4 regions of the Agrobacterium sp. NPDC090273 genome follow, and region 2 is predicted to be linked to each of the others. Evidence: predicted binding sites of a transcription regulator. Region 2 holds the regulator's gene; each other region holds the start of a gene.
What was found. Region 2 encodes PhoB, which activates phosphate uptake and scavenging genes when phosphate is short. Its sites were predicted from a motif close to TGTCATNNANCTGTCAT; they were not measured.
Positions count from the first base shown of each region.

Region 1: the regulator PhoB is predicted to act here: its motif matches at 2,454-2,470, upstream of ACIQT8_RS11380 (DUF3419 family protein).
Region 3: the regulator PhoB is predicted to act here: its motif matches at 1,760-1,776, upstream of ACIQT8_RS07980 (YdcH family protein).
Region 4: the regulator PhoB is predicted to act here: its motif matches at 2,082-2,098, upstream of phnC (phosphonate ABC transporter ATP-binding protein).

Region 1 is NZ_JBIVYN010000003.1:446,857-451,066, reverse strand. It holds gene ACIQT8_RS11395 (pyrophosphate--fructose-6-phosphate 1-phosphotransferase) at 1-361, shown strand, start outside; gene ACIQT8_RS11390 (LysE family translocator) at 515-1,150, shown strand; gene ACIQT8_RS11385 (transglycosylase SLT domain-containing protein) at 1,274-2,362, shown strand; gene ACIQT8_RS11380 (DUF3419 family protein) at 2,516-3,766, shown strand; gene ACIQT8_RS11375 (class I SAM-dependent methyltransferase) at 3,763-4,210, shown strand, end outside.
Region 2 is NZ_JBIVYN010000005.1:81,273-85,482, reverse strand. It holds gene pstB (phosphate ABC transporter ATP-binding protein PstB) at 1-655, shown strand, start outside; gene phoU (phosphate signaling complex protein PhoU) at 759-1,484, shown strand; gene phoB (phosphate regulon transcriptional regulator PhoB) at 1,512-2,198, shown strand; gene ACIQT8_RS14715 (GcrA family cell cycle regulator) at 2,267-2,800, opposite strand; gene ACIQT8_RS14710 (aspartate aminotransferase family protein) at 3,231-4,210, shown strand, end outside.
Region 3 is NZ_JBIVYN010000002.1:361,330-365,539, reverse strand. It holds gene ACIQT8_RS07995 (5-(carboxyamino)imidazole ribonucleotide synthase) at 1-875, opposite strand, end outside; gene purE (5-(carboxyamino)imidazole ribonucleotide mutase) at 884-1,351, opposite strand; gene ACIQT8_RS07985 (YdcH family protein) at 1,400-1,603, opposite strand; gene ACIQT8_RS07980 (YdcH family protein) at 1,837-2,013, shown strand; gene ACIQT8_RS07975 (sulfite exporter TauE/SafE family protein) at 2,132-2,896, opposite strand; gene ACIQT8_RS07970 (thiamine phosphate synthase) at 3,001-3,654, shown strand; gene ACIQT8_RS07965 (tetratricopeptide repeat protein) at 3,663-4,210, shown strand, end outside.
Region 4 is NZ_JBIVYN010000012.1:88,959-93,168, reverse strand. It holds gene phnD (phosphonate ABC transporter substrate-binding protein) at 34-1,026, opposite strand; gene phnC (phosphonate ABC transporter ATP-binding protein) at 1,053-1,895, opposite strand; gene ACIQT8_RS23950 (LysR substrate-binding domain-containing protein) at 2,196-3,056, opposite strand; gene psrA (iron-containing alcohol dehydrogenase PsrA) at 3,196-4,210, shown strand, end outside.

The DNA of each region.
Region 1 (4,210 bases), on a different contig from region 2:
CGTCAAGCGCGATGCCTTCGGCCACGTCAAGATCGACACGATCAATGTCGGCGGCTGGTTCCAGAAGCAATTCGCAAGCCTGATCGGCGCCGAACGCTCGATGGTGCAGAAATCCGGCTATTATGCCCGCTCCGCGCCTGCCAACGGCAACGACCTTCGCCTGATCCAGAGCATGGTCGATCTGGCCGTCGAAAGTGCACTTAACAAGGTCTCCGGCGTCACTGGCCATGATGAGGAACAGAGCGGCAAACTGCGGACCATCGAGTTTCCACGCATCAAGGGCGGGAAGCACTTCGACATCTCCGCGAAATGGTTCGCAGAAGTCATGGATCATGTCGGCCAGCCGTTCACAGCAGCATGATTTTACGCTACGCTAAAAGAATGCGATGACAGGAAGGGGAGACATGAGAGTGAAAATCCCCTCGGTTTTCGCAGGACAAAAAGCGTGGATTCAATGAATTAGAGCGCCAGTTTTGTGTCTTCATCGACACATGGCGCTCTAGGAGGAAAGAGAATGTCTGGAGAGGCGTGGCTGATTTTCTGTACAGCGTGTGCCGTCATGTTCGCACTCCCCTCTCCCCTTGCATTCTCTGCCGCCTCTTACTCGGCCATTCGCGGCAAGCGCACGGTGCTGGCCACCGCTACCGGTGGTGCCCTCGGCATCACGACGGCCATGACATTGGCCGCCATTCCGACAGTTGCGTTTGCCTACCTGCCCAAGTCGTTTCTTGAAATCATCGAGTGGGCAGGCCTCGGCTGGTTAATGCTGTTCGTCCTGTGGATCATGGCAACGCCTGTCGCCAGAGCCGCGAATGCCGACAATGACAACCTGAGAGGCAAAACACTCGGTGCCATCTTCAGGGATTGTTTTGCAGTGGCGGCATTTCGCCCACGCTATTTCAGCTTCTTCCTTGCGCTGCTTCCGCAGTTCGTTTCCCAGCCTGCCGACGCGGTTGAAGTGCTTGCGATTGCGCAGAGCGCGGTTTTGATCGCCGCGCTGGTGATACTCGTCGGACAAGCGCTTTTCGCACCCTCGATGCTTGCCCTCATTCGCCGCATGTCAGGCGGCAAAAAGGTCAAGCCGAAGTACCGGACATATTTCATTTCGGGCCGCGCCGTCAGCGCCGGCTACCGGCGAATTGCCGCCTGAAATCGGCGCCGATATCTCACAGCTTGCCGCTATCCTTACAATAGGTTAATGAACGTTCGACGGGACACAGCCTGCTTCGTTCGACGCGGGGTATCGAAAGACAGGCACAACGAAGGCGGCAGCATGCAAATTTCGGGCAAATTCCGCGGGAAAACGGCGCTTTTCCTGTCTTCCACCGTGGGACTCGCACTGACACTGGCTGGATGCACAAGTGTCGAATACACCGCGAAAGAAGGCCCTGACGGCCCGAAGATCGCGACCGTAGCGCCGAGCGCCGCGACTGGAAATGCCCCTGCAACAGCAACGCCTGAAACGGCTCAAGCGGCTGCACCAGCGGGAACGGCCACAGCCCCTGCCGCGACCACAGCAACGGCAGACGCAAGCCTGGCGCAACAGCAGCCTGCTCTTCCCAACGTTGCCGCTGTAAAAGGTGGGCGTGTTGCCCTTCCCCCGGCAGCAGAAATCGCGGCAGCCGCAGCCATCGCAAACCAGATGCAGCCAACCGCGGAGACGCAGGTTGCGCAGACATCGACGATGCCAGCAGCGCAGACCACAACTGTGGCTCTTGCTCCGACCACAGCAACACCAGCTATCGCCGCCGTCAATGCGGCTGCGCAATCAACGCACCCGACCGCCGGCGAACTGCCGCAGGTCGTCGCTGTCAAAGGCAGCTTCCCACCTGCGCCGCCTCCTCCGGGTTCGCCATCCATCGGCACGGAGTTGACGGCGGAACGCAAGGTTATCCCTCTTCCGAAGCCGGACAGCACCGTACTCGCTTACGCAGCCGGCCCGACCAATGCTGCTCTGGCAGCCGTCAACGTCAGCGGCACCATGACCGCGCCCCTCAACCCGTCGCCAGCCGGCCGGGACAAGTTGAGCGGACTGATCTCGAAATATGCTGCAATGTATCAGGTCCCGGAAGATCTGGTTCACCGCGTCGTACAGCGTGAAAGCCGCTACAATCCCGCCGCCTATAATGGCGGACATTTCGGCCTCATGCAGATCAAGCATGCAACGGCACGTTCGATGGGCTTCGATGGCCCGGCTTCCGGTCTCTTCGATGCCGAAACCAATTTGCGATACGCGGTAAAGTATCTGCGCGGCGCCTGGCTGGTGGCAGACAACGATCGTGACAATGCGGTCAGGCTCTATGCCCGCGGTTATTATTACGATGCCAAGCGCAAGGGCATGCTGCACGTTCTGCGCAAGTAACGCATAGGACCACAAACGAATTGAAAGGCACTGCATATCTCATGCGGTGCCTTTTTGTTTTGGCGTAAATGCGGCCCTTGGCCAACTGCCCCGTCATCAAACTGTAGTCTCACGGCTGTAGACGCCTCTCAATCGAGCGAGAGGTGGAATCATATGACGAGTGCCGCACCGAAAACCGGCTTCAGCAGAAACGTCAAACTCAAATCCGCATTGCTTCAGCACAAGGCTCTTTCAAAAAGTGGCCTCTCCGAACGTCTGTTTGGCTTGCTGTTCTCTGGCCTGGTTTATCCGCAGATCTGGGAAGACCCTGAAGTCGATATGGAAGCGATGGAGCTTCGTGACGGCCACAGCATCGTCACCATCGGTTCGGGCGGCTGCAACATGCTGGCATACCTCTCTCGCAATCCGGAGAGCATCGATGTCGTCGATCTCAATCCGCATCACATTGCGCTCAACAAGTTGAAGCTTGCCGCCTTCCGTCATCTTCCAGCCCACCAGGACGTGGTGAGACACTTCGGCCGCGCCAACACACACGTCAACAGCCAGGGCTTCGACCGCTTCATTGCCCCGCATCTCGACGACACCACCAAGGCCTACTGGTCCAAACGCACGATCTCCGGGCGGCGGCGCATTGCGGTCTTCGACCGGAACATCTATCGCACCGGCCTTCTTGGCCGCTTTATCGGCGCGGGCCATCTGATGGCCCGCCTGCATGGCGTCAAGCTGACGGAAATGGCAAACAGCCGCACGATGGAAGAGCAGCGCCAGTTCTTTGACAGCAAGGTCGCGCCGCTGTTCGACAAACCTGTCGTGCGCTGGCTGACGAAACGGAAAAGCTCGCTTTTTGGCCTCGGCATTCCCCCACGCCAGTATGACGAACTTGCCAGCCTTTCTTCCAACGGCACCATCGCCGCCGTTTTGCGCGAACGGCTGGAGAAGCTCGCCTGCGATTTTCCTCTGAGCGACAACTACTTTGCCTGGCAGGCCTTTGCCCGCCGATACCCGGAACCGCACGAGGGCGCGCTGCCTGCCTATCTGAAGCCGGAATATTACGAAGCGATCCGCAACAACGCCGCACGCGTTTCGGTTCATCACGAAACCTACACCGAGCTTCTGGGGCGAAAGCACGCCGGCAGCGTCGATCGCTATATCCTGCTCGACGCACAGGACTGGATGACCGACACACAATTGAATGAGTTGTGGTCGCAGATCAGCCGCACGGCGGCACCAGACGCACGCGTCATATTCCGCACCGCTGCCGAGAAAAGCGTGATCGAAGGGCGTCTGTCCCCCGACATCCGCAAACAGTGGGCCTATCTGGAAGACCGCTCGAAAGAACTCAATGCCAGAGATCGCTCCGCCATCTATGGCGGTTTCCACATCTATCAGAGGGCTTCGGCATGAAAACCATCGGCGAAAATGTCAGCCTTGCAGACACGGCCCATGCGGGCCTGATGGATCGCATGTACCGCCACCAGAGGCACATCTACGATCTTACCCGAAAATATTATCTGTTGGGACGCGACAGGACCATCGCCGCCCTCGATATCCCCGAAGGCGGCTCGCTGCTTGAGGTGGGCTGTGGCACCGGGCGCAATCTGCTGCTTGCAAACCGCACTTTTCCGAAAGCGCGTTTGTTCGGTCTCGATATTTCCGCCGAGATGCTGGCAACGGCGTCGGACAATTTTGCCGGAAAAAAGCAGCGCCCTCATTTGCGCGTCGCCGATGCGACGGCGTTCAGAGCAAGCGAATTTGGTGAAGCCGATGGCTTTGATCGGGTGATGATTTCCTATTCGCTGTCGATGATACCGGATTGGGAAAAGGCGGTTGACCGGGCATTGTCAGCGC
Region 2 (4,210 bases):
TATTGGTCCGTCCGGTTGCGGCAAATCCACCTTCCTGCGTACCCTGAACCGCATGAATGATACGATCGATGGCTGTAAGGTCACCGGCAAGATCACGCTCGATACGGATGATATCTACGATCCGGCAATCGACGTGGTGGAACTGCGTGCTCGTGTCGGCATGGTGTTCCAGAAGCCGAACCCGTTCCCGAAGTCGATCTACGAAAACATTGCTTACGGTCCGCGTATCCATGGCCTCGCCCGTAACAAGGCGGATATGGACCAGATCATCGAGTCCAGCCTGCAGAAGGCCGGTCTGTGGAATGAGGTGAAGGATCGTCTGCATGAATCCGGTACGGGTCTGTCCGGCGGTCAGCAGCAGCGCCTTTGCATCGCACGCGCAGTTGCCGTGTCCCCGGAAGTGATCCTCATGGACGAGCCTTGCTCGGCCCTCGACCCGATCGCTACCGCCAAGGTCGAGGAACTGATCCATGAGCTGCGTGCCAACTTCACGATCGTGATCGTAACCCACTCCATGCAGCAGGCCGCTCGCGTCTCGCAGCGCACCGCGATGTTCCATCTTGGCCATCTGGTCGAGGAGAACGAAACGGACAAGATGTTCACCAACCCGGATGACCAGCGCACGCAGGACTACATCATGGGCCGCTTCGGCTGATTGCCCGCTCAGCGCCTCAGAGAAACCGAACAAGTTTGGCGCCTCCGTTCTGCCACCCGCCATCAGCAGGTGAAAACGGAAGGCAAAGCCCAGGGACGAGATCATGACACAGACAACGACGCATTCGCATATCATGTCGGTTTACGACGACGAGTTGAAATTCCTCAGCCGCCGGATTGCCGAAATGGGCGGCCTGGCGGAGCAGATGTGCGCGGACGCCGTTCGCGCCCTTGTCAATTCCGATGCGGCATTGGCGCAGAAGGTGATTTCCGACGACGCGATCCTTGACCACGCCGAGCGTGAAATCGGCGACAAGGCCATCGTCACCATCGCCAAGCGCCAGCCAATGGCTGCCGACCTGCGCGAAATCATCGGTACGCTGCGCATTGCGGCGGATCTTGAGCGCGTCGGCGATCTCGGCAAAAACACCGCCAAGCGCGTGATTGCCGTTGCAGGAACCGGTGTTCCACGCAAGCTGGCTCGCGGCCTCGAACATCTCTCCGAGCTTGCCCTCGTGCAGCTCAAGGAAGTTCTCGATGTTTATTCGACACGTTCGGCTGAGAAGGCGCAGGCCATCCGCGAACGCGATGAAGAAATCGACGCGATGTACACCTCGCTCTTCCGCGAGCTGCTGACCTACATGATGGAAGATCCGCGCAACATCACGACCTGCACGCATCTTCTGTTCTGCGCCAAGAACATCGAACGTATCGGCGACCATGCGACCAATATCGCCGAGACGATCTACTACATGACCACCGGCAGCCAGCCGGAAGGTGAGCGTCCGAAGGACGATAGTTCCAACACTCTCGGTTCCGTGACCGAGTAACAGACCGGCAGACCTGCGGAGTTCAGTATGGTACCGAAGATTGCAGTTGTTGAAGATGAAGAGGCGCTGAGCGTTCTGCTTCGTTACAATCTTGAGGCTGAGGGTTACGACGTCGACACGATACCGCGTGGCGATGAGGCCGAGATCAGATTGCAGGAGCGGGTTCCCGACCTCCTGATCCTGGACTGGATGTTGCCTGGCGTCTCCGGTATCGAACTGTGCCGCCGGTTGAGGATGCGGGCGGAAACCGAACGTTTGCCGATCATCATGCTGACAGCGCGTGGCGAAGAAAGCGAACGCGTTCGCGGTCTCGCCACAGGCGCGGATGACTATGTGGTGAAACCCTTCTCCACGCCGGAACTGATGGCACGCGTCAAGGCGATGCTGCGTCGCGCCCGCCCAGAGGTTTTGTCGTCAGTCCTGAAATGCGGCGACATCGAACTGGATCGGGAAACGCACCGCGTGCATCGTAAGACGCGTGAAGTGCGCCTGGGACCGACCGAGTTCCGTCTTCTGGAATTCCTGATGACATCGCCGGGTCGTGTTTTCTCCCGTTCGCAGTTGCTGGATGGCGTCTGGGGTCACGATATCTATGTGGACGAACGGACCGTTGACGTCCACGTTGGCCGTCTGCGCAAGGCGCTCAATTTTTCGAACATGCAGGATGTCATCCGCACGGTCCGTGGCGCCGGTTATTCCATGGAAGCGGCATAATCCAACATCACATACCCTAAACGAAAAACGGGCCGTAAGGCCCGTTTTTTTATTCCGTGTTGTTCCGCTTATGCCTTGCGGCGTTCGCTGACAGGCTGGTAGGCGAGCTTCGCATGGAACTTGCAGTAGGGCGAAGATTCCAGGGCTTCGCAGCCACAGAAATGGAAGTCGTCCTTCAGCGGGTCGCCAACCGGCCACTTGCAGGTGCGCTCGGTCAATTCCGTCAGCGTCAGGCGGCGCGAGGCCGGCGTAACGATATCGCGCGAAGGAACGTATTCGAGCACCTGAGCGGTCTCGATATCCATCTCTTCGTGAAGGGCTGTCGCAACGCTGGCGCGTGCCACGGTCCGAACCGGCGTGGTGTTGACGCGGGCGGTGTAGGTTGCCGTACGAGGTGCCGCTGGTGCCGTACGCTTCGGTGCAGAGCGCGCCGATGTCACGGTTCCGCCAGCCTTGGCGCGGCCCGGAAGATTGAGACGGTGAACCTTGCCGATAACGGCGTTACGGCTTACACCACCCAACTGTGCCGCTATCTGGCTGGCACTGAGGCCCTCGGACCAAAGTTTCTTGAGTTTTTCGACTCGTTCATCCGTCCAGTTCATGCCGCTTCTCCGCTCGTCGCGTCTATTTCGGCAGAATCCTTCTCCATCTCGCGAGCGCACTCCGAGTGTCAATTCCGCCGGATTTTTGGTGACTAGTTCCGCCGCAATGCAGTCTAGTAATTGACGATTAACCTAGTGTGAGGCTGACTCCGTGGCAAGAGTCGCGGGAATCATCTGGAATCGATTTTCCGGTTTTCCCCAACTTGCTGTTCAGGAGAGTCCGAAAGGCAACACCTTGTGGTTCGGTCACGTGTTCCCACTATGACTTGGGAACGCCGGAAAATGAGGACTTTTGTTGACATCGGCAGTTGAAGTGACAATAGTGCCCCAGCCGCCGCAAGGCGGCATTTTTGATTTTCAGGCAAGGGATAACCTTGTCCACCTATTGACAACGATATGAAAGCGCATTTGCGCAAGGAGTGATGCAGCCATGGCCGAAGCCAACGCGCCATTGTTTGATACGTTTTCAAGAGCGCCGCTGCGTTTCGAACGCGGTGAGGGCGTCTGGCTGTTCACGGAAAGCGGCGAGCGATATCTCGATTTTGCGGCCGGTGTTGCTGTCAATTCCTTGGGGCATGCGCATCCGCATCTCGTCGAGGCTATCAAGACGCAGGCTGAAAAGGTCTGGCACGTTTCCAACCTTTATGAAGTGCCCGGACAGGAAAAGCTCGCAAAGCGCCTGACCGAAGCAACATTTGCTGACAAGGTGTTCTTCACCAACTCCGGTGCTGAGGCGCTGGAATGTGCCATCAAGACTGCACGCCGTTATCACTACTCCAAGGGCCACCCGGAAAAGTTCCGCATCGTCACCTTTGAAGGTGCGTTCCACGGCCGGACGCTGGCAACAATCGCTGCAGGCGGGCAGCAGAAATATCTCGAAGGTTTCGGCCCCAAGGTTGAAGGTTTCGATCAGGTACCGTTCGGTGATCTCGAGGCCTTGAAAGCCGTTATCACCAATGAGACGGCAGCCCTGCTGATCGAACCGATCCAGGGTGAGGGCGGCATTCGCGCGCCCAGCAAGGAATTCCTGCAGACGCTTCGTGATCTCTGCAACGAACACGGCATGCTGCTGATCTTTGATGAGGTTCAGACGGGTGTTGGACGTACCGGCAAACTGTTTGCGTACGAGTGGACTGGCGTTGCGCCTGACATCATGGCTGTTGCAAAGGGTATTGGGGGCGGCTTCCCGCTCGGCGCTTGCCTTGCGACGGCTGATGCGGCTTCCGGCATGACCGCAGGCGTGCACGGCACGACCTATGGCGGCAATCCGCTCGCCATGGCCGTCGGCAATGCCGTACTGGACGTTGTTCTTGCGGACGGCTTCCTTGAACGAGTGCGTGATGTCGCGCTGGTGTTCCGTCAGGGGCTTGCTTCGCTCAAGGATCGCTTCCCCGACGTGATCGAGGAAAT
Region 3 (4,210 bases), on a different contig from region 2:
GCGACGGCGCGAATATGCTGCTCGAACTGGGAAATGACGCAGGCTGCTTCCGTCCAGTGACCGGTATTGTGGACACGTGGAGCCATTTCATTCGCCACCAGTGAGCCATCCGGCAGGACAAAGAACTCGATGCCGATGACGCCAACATAGTCCAGAGCGGCAAGAAGCTTTTCAGCTGACTGCACAGCGGTCAGCTTTGCCGCGTCGGAAAGATTGGCCGGGATTGTGGACGTGTGCAGGATTCCGTTCAGGTGAACGTTTTCTGCAGGGTCGTAACAGGTCACGGTTCCATCCTTGAACCGCGCCGCGATGATCGAGACCTCCCGCTCGAAAGCGACGAAGCTTTCGAGAATCAGCGGTACGCCACCCAGTGCATCGAAGGCGCCGGTCAGATCCTCGCCGCCCTTGAACAGGCGCTGGCCCTTTCCGTCGTAACCCATGCGTCGGGTCTTAAGAACGCCTTTGCCGCCAAATTCGACCAAAGCGGATTCGAGTTCGGTCTGGCTGTCGACAGCGCGAAAACCCGCTGTCGGAATACCGCAATCGTTGAGAAAGCGTTTTTCGGTCAGGCGGTCCTGGGATGCGCTGAGAGCCTTTGCCGGCGGATAAACCGGTACGGAGGCGGCGAGCCTCTCGGCGGCGGAGACCGGCACGTTCTCAAACTCGTAGGTTACGACGTCGCAAAGGCTAGCAAGTTTGGCGAGTGCCTTTTCGTCATCGTAAGCCGCCACGATCTGATCGTTGCAGACCTGTGCGGCGGGACAATCCGCCTGCGGTTCGAGAACGATGGTCCGGAAATTGAGGCGTGCTGCCGCCATCGCCAGCATTCGGCCGAGCTGACCTCCGCCGATGATGCCGATGGTAAGGTTGTTCATGTTTCCGGTCACTGCGGATTGTCCATGGGGTATTCGGCAACGGCGGCTGACTGGCGCGCACGCCAGGCATCGAGCCGGTCAGCGAGATCCTCGTCGCCAAGGGCCAGAACGGCTGCTGCGAGCAGAGCAGCATTGATAGCGCCTGCCTTGCCGATGGCGAGTGTTCCGACCGGGATACCGGCTGGCATCTGCACGATCGAATAAAGGCTGTCCTGTCCCGACATGGTCTTGGACTGGACCGGGACACCAAACACTGGAAGTGGTGTCATGGCTGCGGTCATGCCGGGAAGATGGGCAGCTCCGCCTGCGCCTGCGATGATGACCTTGAAGCCTTCATCCTTTGCGCCGGTTGCGAAGTCGTAAAGACGATCTGGCGTTCGGTGTGCGGAAATGATGCGCGCTTCGTATTCCACGTCGAGGGCATCCAGAGTATCGGCGGCGTTCTTCATGGTTTCCCAGTCGGACTGGCTTCCCATGATGATGGCGACGGGCGGTGTTTCTGCTGTCACTTGGCTTGCTCCGGCTCAGGCAATGATATCGGGTATGACCTGGTCTTCGAGTTGGGACATCTTGTCCTTGACGGCCAGTTTTTTCTTCTTCATGCGCTGTATCCGCAATGCATCGCAGCTGGTCTGGATCATTGCGTTGATCGCTGCATCATAGTCCTCATGCTCCTGGCGCAACCGCGCCAGCGCGAGCCTGATGTCCGCCTGGTCCTGATCGGGCATCCTGTCATCCCCATTTATGCCAGCCGGATCGCCTCCGGCGCTTATGTGATCTGTTCTGGAGCCTCTATCACCAAATCGCGATAACGGGAAGTTTCCCATGCGACCAAATTGCCCAGATATTGTCATGATTTCGCCTTCGACAAGATTGTTAATCCATGTCACAGTGCTGTCGTAAACCTGAAACTCCAGTGATGGAGAGCTGGAGGTAGGTTCAAAAAGGAAGGACGTGCCGCATGACCATTCAGGCTCATATTGCATCGCTCGAAAAGAAACACGGCGCTCTGGAGGAAGAGCTCGAAAGTATTCTTGCTTCCCCGTCTTCGGATGACACGGAGATCGCCGATATCAAACGTCGAAAACTGCGCCTGAAGGACGAATTGCAGAGGCTCAAGGCTTCAACAAGGCATTGATTGACAGACTGCCGCCGCCTTCAATGTTGTAAGGACGGGCGGTTAGACAATTCAGGCTCTGGCTGCATCAAGGTGCGGTCGGAGCTTTTTAATTTTCTCCATATCAATTTTTGCCGTGTCAGATCGGTAATCCATCCCAGAGCAGCTTCAAGGCCGCAAGCAGCGCCATCGTGTACATCAGCGGATAAAAAACCGCAGGTTTCAGATATTTGACGATTTTTGCCCCTGCTATCGTGGCGAGCATTGCGACCGGAAGCAGCAGAGCTGACGTTTTCATGTTGCTGGAGTCGAGCGCCCCCAGAGCGAAATACGGGATGAGTTTGATCGCGTTCATGATCGCGAAAAAGCGAACGCTCATGCCCGTGTAGGTTTTTGGGTCCAGCTTCAGCGGCAACACATAGATCTGGAAGGGAGGTCCTCCCGCATGGGCAACAAAACTGGCGTAGCCCGACAGGGTCGACCACAGCGTTGCCGGTCCGCGTCGCTGCGGTTTTGCAGGAATTTCCTGGCCTTTTCTGCTGAGGAAACTCTCATAGAAATAACGCAGCACGAAGAGGATCGTCACGGTTGCAACGATGAGACGCATGGTGTCAGCCGAAATCATGCTGGAGGTTGCCCAGCCGATTGCAATACCGGCAATGGCTCCCGGCAGCATGATGAGCAATGTTTCGCGATGATTATGATGGCGCCAGGCCCAGAGAGCCACGATATCCATCACGATCAGGATCGGCAGAAAGATTGCCGCCGCCTGCACGGGCGGCACAGCAAGTGCCATAATGGGAACGCCCATGAGGGCAAGCGCACCGCCCAGTCCGCCCTTTGAAAGGCCTACAAGGATGACGGCGGGAATGGCGGCCATAAAAAAATGAAAATCTGTCAGCATGGATGGACGGTTGATCCTTTCGCCGGTCCGGTTTATCGGATTTGTCATATCAAAACGAGTGCAGATTGCGCCGAAAGCGTCTTCTGCCTGAAATGGACGAACCCATGACCACAACCGAAGACCGTTGCCGCCTTGTCCTCATCGTTCCGCAAGCGGACGACATGCAGAAGCAGGCCAAGGCCGTTGAAGAGGCGCTGCGTGGCGGCGATGTGGCCTCGGTCATCATTCCGCAATATGGCCTGGATGACGGTGCCTTTCAGAAAGTGGCTGAGTTGATCGTGCCGCTGGTGCAAAAGTCCGGCGCGGCAGCACTGATTGCCGGTGACAGCCGCGTGGCGGGTCGCGCCAAGGCCGATGGTTTGCATGTTACCACCGGGGGCGAGGCGCTGGCCGAGGCGGTCGAGAAATTTACCCCCAAGCTTATTGTTGGCGGTGGCAATGCCGATGACCGCCACAAGGCGCTGGAACAGGGCGAAGCCAATCCAGACTACATCTTCTTTGGCAAGCTGGAAGGTGACATCAAACCAGAGGCGCACCCGAAAAACCTGGCGCTCGGGGAATGGTGGGCATCGATGATCGAAATTCCGGCCATAGTGATGGGCGGTTCGGATATCGCATCCGTTGTGCCTGTTGCCGAGACCGGCGTCGAATTTGTTGCCCTGCGCAGTGCCGTGTTTGACCATGCTGCAGGACCTGCCCAGGCGGTTTCTGAAATCAACGCGCTGCTTGACGAAAAAGCGCCACGGTTTGACGGTTGATACGAGCGATGTTTACACGCGCTGCTCATCTTTGCCTTTCCGTTTCGCTTCTGGCGCTTTCCTTGAGCGCAGCGGCTTTCCCGGCTTTTGCGCAGTCCGGTCCGGCGACGGAGAAAAATCCTCTCGCTCGTCAGTTGGAAGATGAAGCGCAGCCGACCCGCCAGGGGCGTGTGCTGTCGGAAGAGCAGAAAGATTTGCAGCCGTCGCAGGGTGTCAACGTCTATCAGCGGATGGGTGCCGAACTTCCTGTCCTGCCGCCGGAGAAGGAATTTACCGGCAAGGTCGATGAGGCGTACGGGCATTACCAGCGTGGTGAATATGTTCAGGCCCTGGACAAGGCGCTCACCCGCGCCCAGAACGGAGATGCGACCGCACAGACGCTGGTTGCGGAAATGATGTCGCGTGGTCTGGGGATTGCACGCGACGAAAAGACCGCCGCGTTCTGGTATCAACAGGCAGCCGAGGGCAGCGATCCCGTTGCCATGTTCAAGTTCGCCCTCATTCTGATGGAGGGTAAATTCGTCACGCGCGACAAGGCCAAGGCGGACGATTTCAT
Region 4 (4,210 bases), on a different contig from region 2:
AGGCCATCGGGCCTGCCTCACGGTCGATCGGGGTCAGTTGCCGAGGCTGGCGAGCTCGGCTTCGTATCTTGCCTTCTGCGCTGTCAGGTCCTTGATCTTTGCGTCTCTTGCAGCGGCATCGAGCTTGGCGTCGCCCTGAGCCTGCGCAATGGCCTTGGTCAGTTCCATGACGCGGATCGGCAGAAGCTGGTTGTCGTTGGAAGCGCGGAATGGCGACCATTTCAGACCGGCGAGGATTTTCTTCTCGTCCTCGACGTTACCCTTGGACTTGTCGGTGCCGTAGGTCAGGAAGAAATCGCGGATCTTCGTCTTGGCTTCTTCCGGCAGGTCCTTGCGCCAGACAATCGGATCTGCGGGGATCAGGGGCGAACGCCAGATTTCGCGGATGTTGGCGAACGCTTTCGGATTGTTCTGCTCGATAAGCGCCATGTTCTCGGTATTGTTGGCGGCAGCGTCGACCTGTTTGTTGGCCACAGCCATGGCATTTGTTTCATGGTTGGCGTTGGTGACGTTCTTGAAGCAGGTCTTCGGGTCGATGCTGTTTTTCGAGAACACGAAGGTCATCGGCACGAGATAGCCGGAGGTCGAGTTGACGTCGCCGAGACCGAAGTTGAGCGACTTGTCGCAGGTCAGGAGCTGGTCGATCGTCTGGATCGGAGACTCTTTCGGCACGATGACCACGGACCAGTAGCCCGGCTCACCGGTGACGGCGACGCTCTGAACGAACACTTCGCCATCGGCGCGGTCGACGGCTTCCATGGCCGACTTGTTGCCGTACCAGGCCATCTGCACCTTGTCGAAGCGCATGCCTTCAATGATGCCGGCATAGTCGGACGCGAAGAAGGGTTTCACCTCAAGGCCGGTCTTTTCCTTCATCGCATCGAGGAAGGGCAGCCAGCTGCTTTTCAGGTTCTGCTGGGATTCGGTCGAGATGATACCGAAGTTGATGGTTTCTGCCGCATGCGCTGCAGACCCCAGAGTAAGGGCGAGTGACATCGCCGCCATGCTTTTCAGGATCGCGTTCATCGTAGTCTCCGTGTCGTCAAACGTGGTTAGGCGGGCAGGGGCTGTGCCTGCAGTCTGTTGAGGACCGGCTTGAGGGCCGGAGCGGCATGGCCAGCCGGAGCATCCGGCAGGACCAGTTCTTCCGAGGCTGCGCCATAAAGCTCGGCCAGGAATTCGTTCGTCAGCGCGCTGGATGGTCCGTCATAAACGATCTTGCCATTGCGCATCGCGACGGTGCGCGGGCAATAACGGCGCGCATATTCCACCTGATGCAGCGATACGACCACGGTGATGCCGTCGCTAGAATTGATATCGGAGAGGACATCCATGACGCGCCGCGCAGATGAGGGGTCGAGAGCGGAGATCGGCTCGTCGGCAATCAGGATTTCGGCTTCCTGTACCAGCGTTCGGGCAATGGCGGCGCGCTGCTGCTGGCCACCCGACAGCGTTGAGGACCGCTGGGTAAGCACCTGGGGAATTCCGACCCGTTCCAGCGCGGCCTGGGCCTTGCGTTTTTCGTCGTGGTTGAAGAGGCCAAGCGTTCCGCGCCAGCGCGGCGTGCGGCCCAGGTGGCCGATCAGTACATTGGTCAGCACGGAAAGCCGGCCGACCAGATTGAATTGCTGGAAGATGACGGAAACGCGGCCCCGTTTCAGGCGTCGGTTGAGACGCCCGCTGTCCTGACAAAGATCGCCGAGGACGTCGATGCGGCCACCGACAGCATCTGCCACTTCCAGCCCGGCAATATGGCGGATGAGGGTGCTTTTGCCTGAGCCCGAAGCGCCGATCAGCGCAACCATTTCACCGCGCTCGACGGTCAGGCTTACCTTGTCCAAAGCACGTGTCTTGCCGAAAGTCTTCGAGACATTGGAGACCGTTATCGCTGTCATTGTTACCTGTTCCTTCAGCCAAAATTCGGCATGGTTGTCCCGCACGCAAAAGAACAAGTCCTGTGCGTCGTGCAGAATTTAATGTGAATCGTCCAATGTCGTCCGGCTATCGATGTATAGATCCGGACTGGATGCAATTACCCTGTGAATTGCCTGGTCGGATGGCGTTTAATTACAGGTCACACGATGACAGTTTCGTGACAAAACGCCGTCTGTGACCCGTAGGTGCAATCCAAATTATCTGTCGATACCATAGGTCAAATCTATGGGTTGCGCCGACTGCTTCTGCGAGAGTCCGTCCTAGAGAACGGTTTCGACAAAAGCCTTGATCGATCGCACCGTCTTTCGGTCTTCCAGAAAAGCCAGCCGATATTCCGTTTTGATCATGCCGCCGGAAATGCGCAATGTCTTCATGCGTGGGTGGGGGACGAATTCGAAGTCGGCTACGACACCGATCCCAAGTCCCCTTTCAACCGCTTTCCACACACCCTCGCGGCTGCCGATTTCCATGAATGGCGTGAGGGCAACATTGGCGGCTTCGGCCGCGCGCTCAAGCGCATAACGGGTGGTTGAGCCTTCTTCCCTGAGGATCAGGGGTTCGCCCGCCAGCTCGGCCAGTTCGATCTCGTCCCTTTGCCACCAGGCATGGTCGTCATTTACGAAGGCGACGATCTCCTGCGTGCTGAAGGTTATCGTCTTGATACGAGGGTCGTCGATCGTATGCGCCAGGATTGCAATATCGGCTTCGAGCTCAAGGATGCGTTTCAACGTCCGGTCGGAATTGCCGAGAAGCATGTTGACCTTGAAGGAGGGGTAACGCTCGATGAAGCGCGCGATCATGTCAGTGGCATGGAACGGGCTGACGGCGGCAATCTTCAGTGCACCGGTCTTCAGTTCACCGAAATTGAGAAGCAGCTCCTCCGCCTCTTCGTGAAGCTTGAACAGTCTGGCGCTGATCGAAAGCAGCGAGCGGCCAGCCTCGGTCAGCTCGATCTGGCGGCCCTGACGCAGAAAGAGTTCGACGCCGTAGCGTTCCTCCAGTTCGCGGACCTGCGTCGTTAATGTTGGCTGGCTTACCCGAAGTGCGCGTGCTGCGGCCGAGAAACCGCGATGGGTGGCTACCGCCTGGAAGGCTCTCAGATGGGTAAAGACGATGGCCATGGTCAGATCTCCTCTCCCTCTCGCGACCGATGCGAGACGGCTTCCAATCCATAGATCCTATCAATGGATCGTAACAAAAATATGGATTGGATTTATTGTCTTTGCCGGGTCATTCAATCGGCGAAACAAGGAGCGACCGATGCGTGCCTGGACCTATTCCAATCCTGTGAAGATCATCTTCGGGGCCGGCGCCCTTGCCGAGGCCAGAAAGGCCGTCGGCGACCGTGCCTATTGCCTGCTGACCTACAACGATCATCCGTTCTTCGACGAACTCGTTGCCCGTATCTCGCTGGAGCTCGGCGAACCGGCGGTTATCGTGCGGGATGTCGAACCAAACCCCAGCTTCGACGGCCTCAAAGCTGCCTGCCGGTCCTTTGGCGCCGCCAACCGGACGCCAGAAGTCATTCTGGCGATCGGTGGTGGTTCGGTCATCGATACAGCCAAGGTTCTCTCGGCCGGTGGTCGTGATTTCTCCCGCGTCCAGAATTTTCTGGAAGGCCACACGGGAGCAGAGACATTGCTCGATCTTCCGATCATTGCCGTGCCGACAACGGCCGGCACCGGTAGCGAGGTCACCTGCTGGGCAACCGTCTGGGACACGGCGGCCAAAAAGAAATACTCACTCGCCGACGCGCGTTATTATCCGCAATACGCCATTCTCGACCCGGAACTGACGCTGGGTGTGCCGCGGGCACTTGCACTGTCCACCGGGCTCGACGCGCTGTCGCATGCGCTTGAAAGCATCTGGAACGTCAATGCCAACCCGGTGTCCGCAAGCCATGCGGTTTCTGCGGCGCGGGAGATCATCGACGTTCTGCCGCTTCTGGTCGACAATCTCGGTGATATCGGTCTGCGCGAGCGCATGATGCGGGCAAGCCTTTCGGCCGGTTTGGCGTTTTCCAACACCAAGACGGCGCTTGCCCATTCCCTTTCCTATTACCTGACGCTGCATCACGGCACGGTGCATGGCATTGCCTGCTCCTTCAGCCTGCCGGCGATCATGCGCAGCGTGATGGGCCATGACGCCGACTGCGACGCTGCTTTGCGCCGCATTTTCGGTGACGATCTCTCTGCCGGTGCCGATGCGCTGGAGGCGTTCCTTCACCGGCTCGGCGTCTCGACGACGGCAACCGATTACGGTGTGACACGGGAAA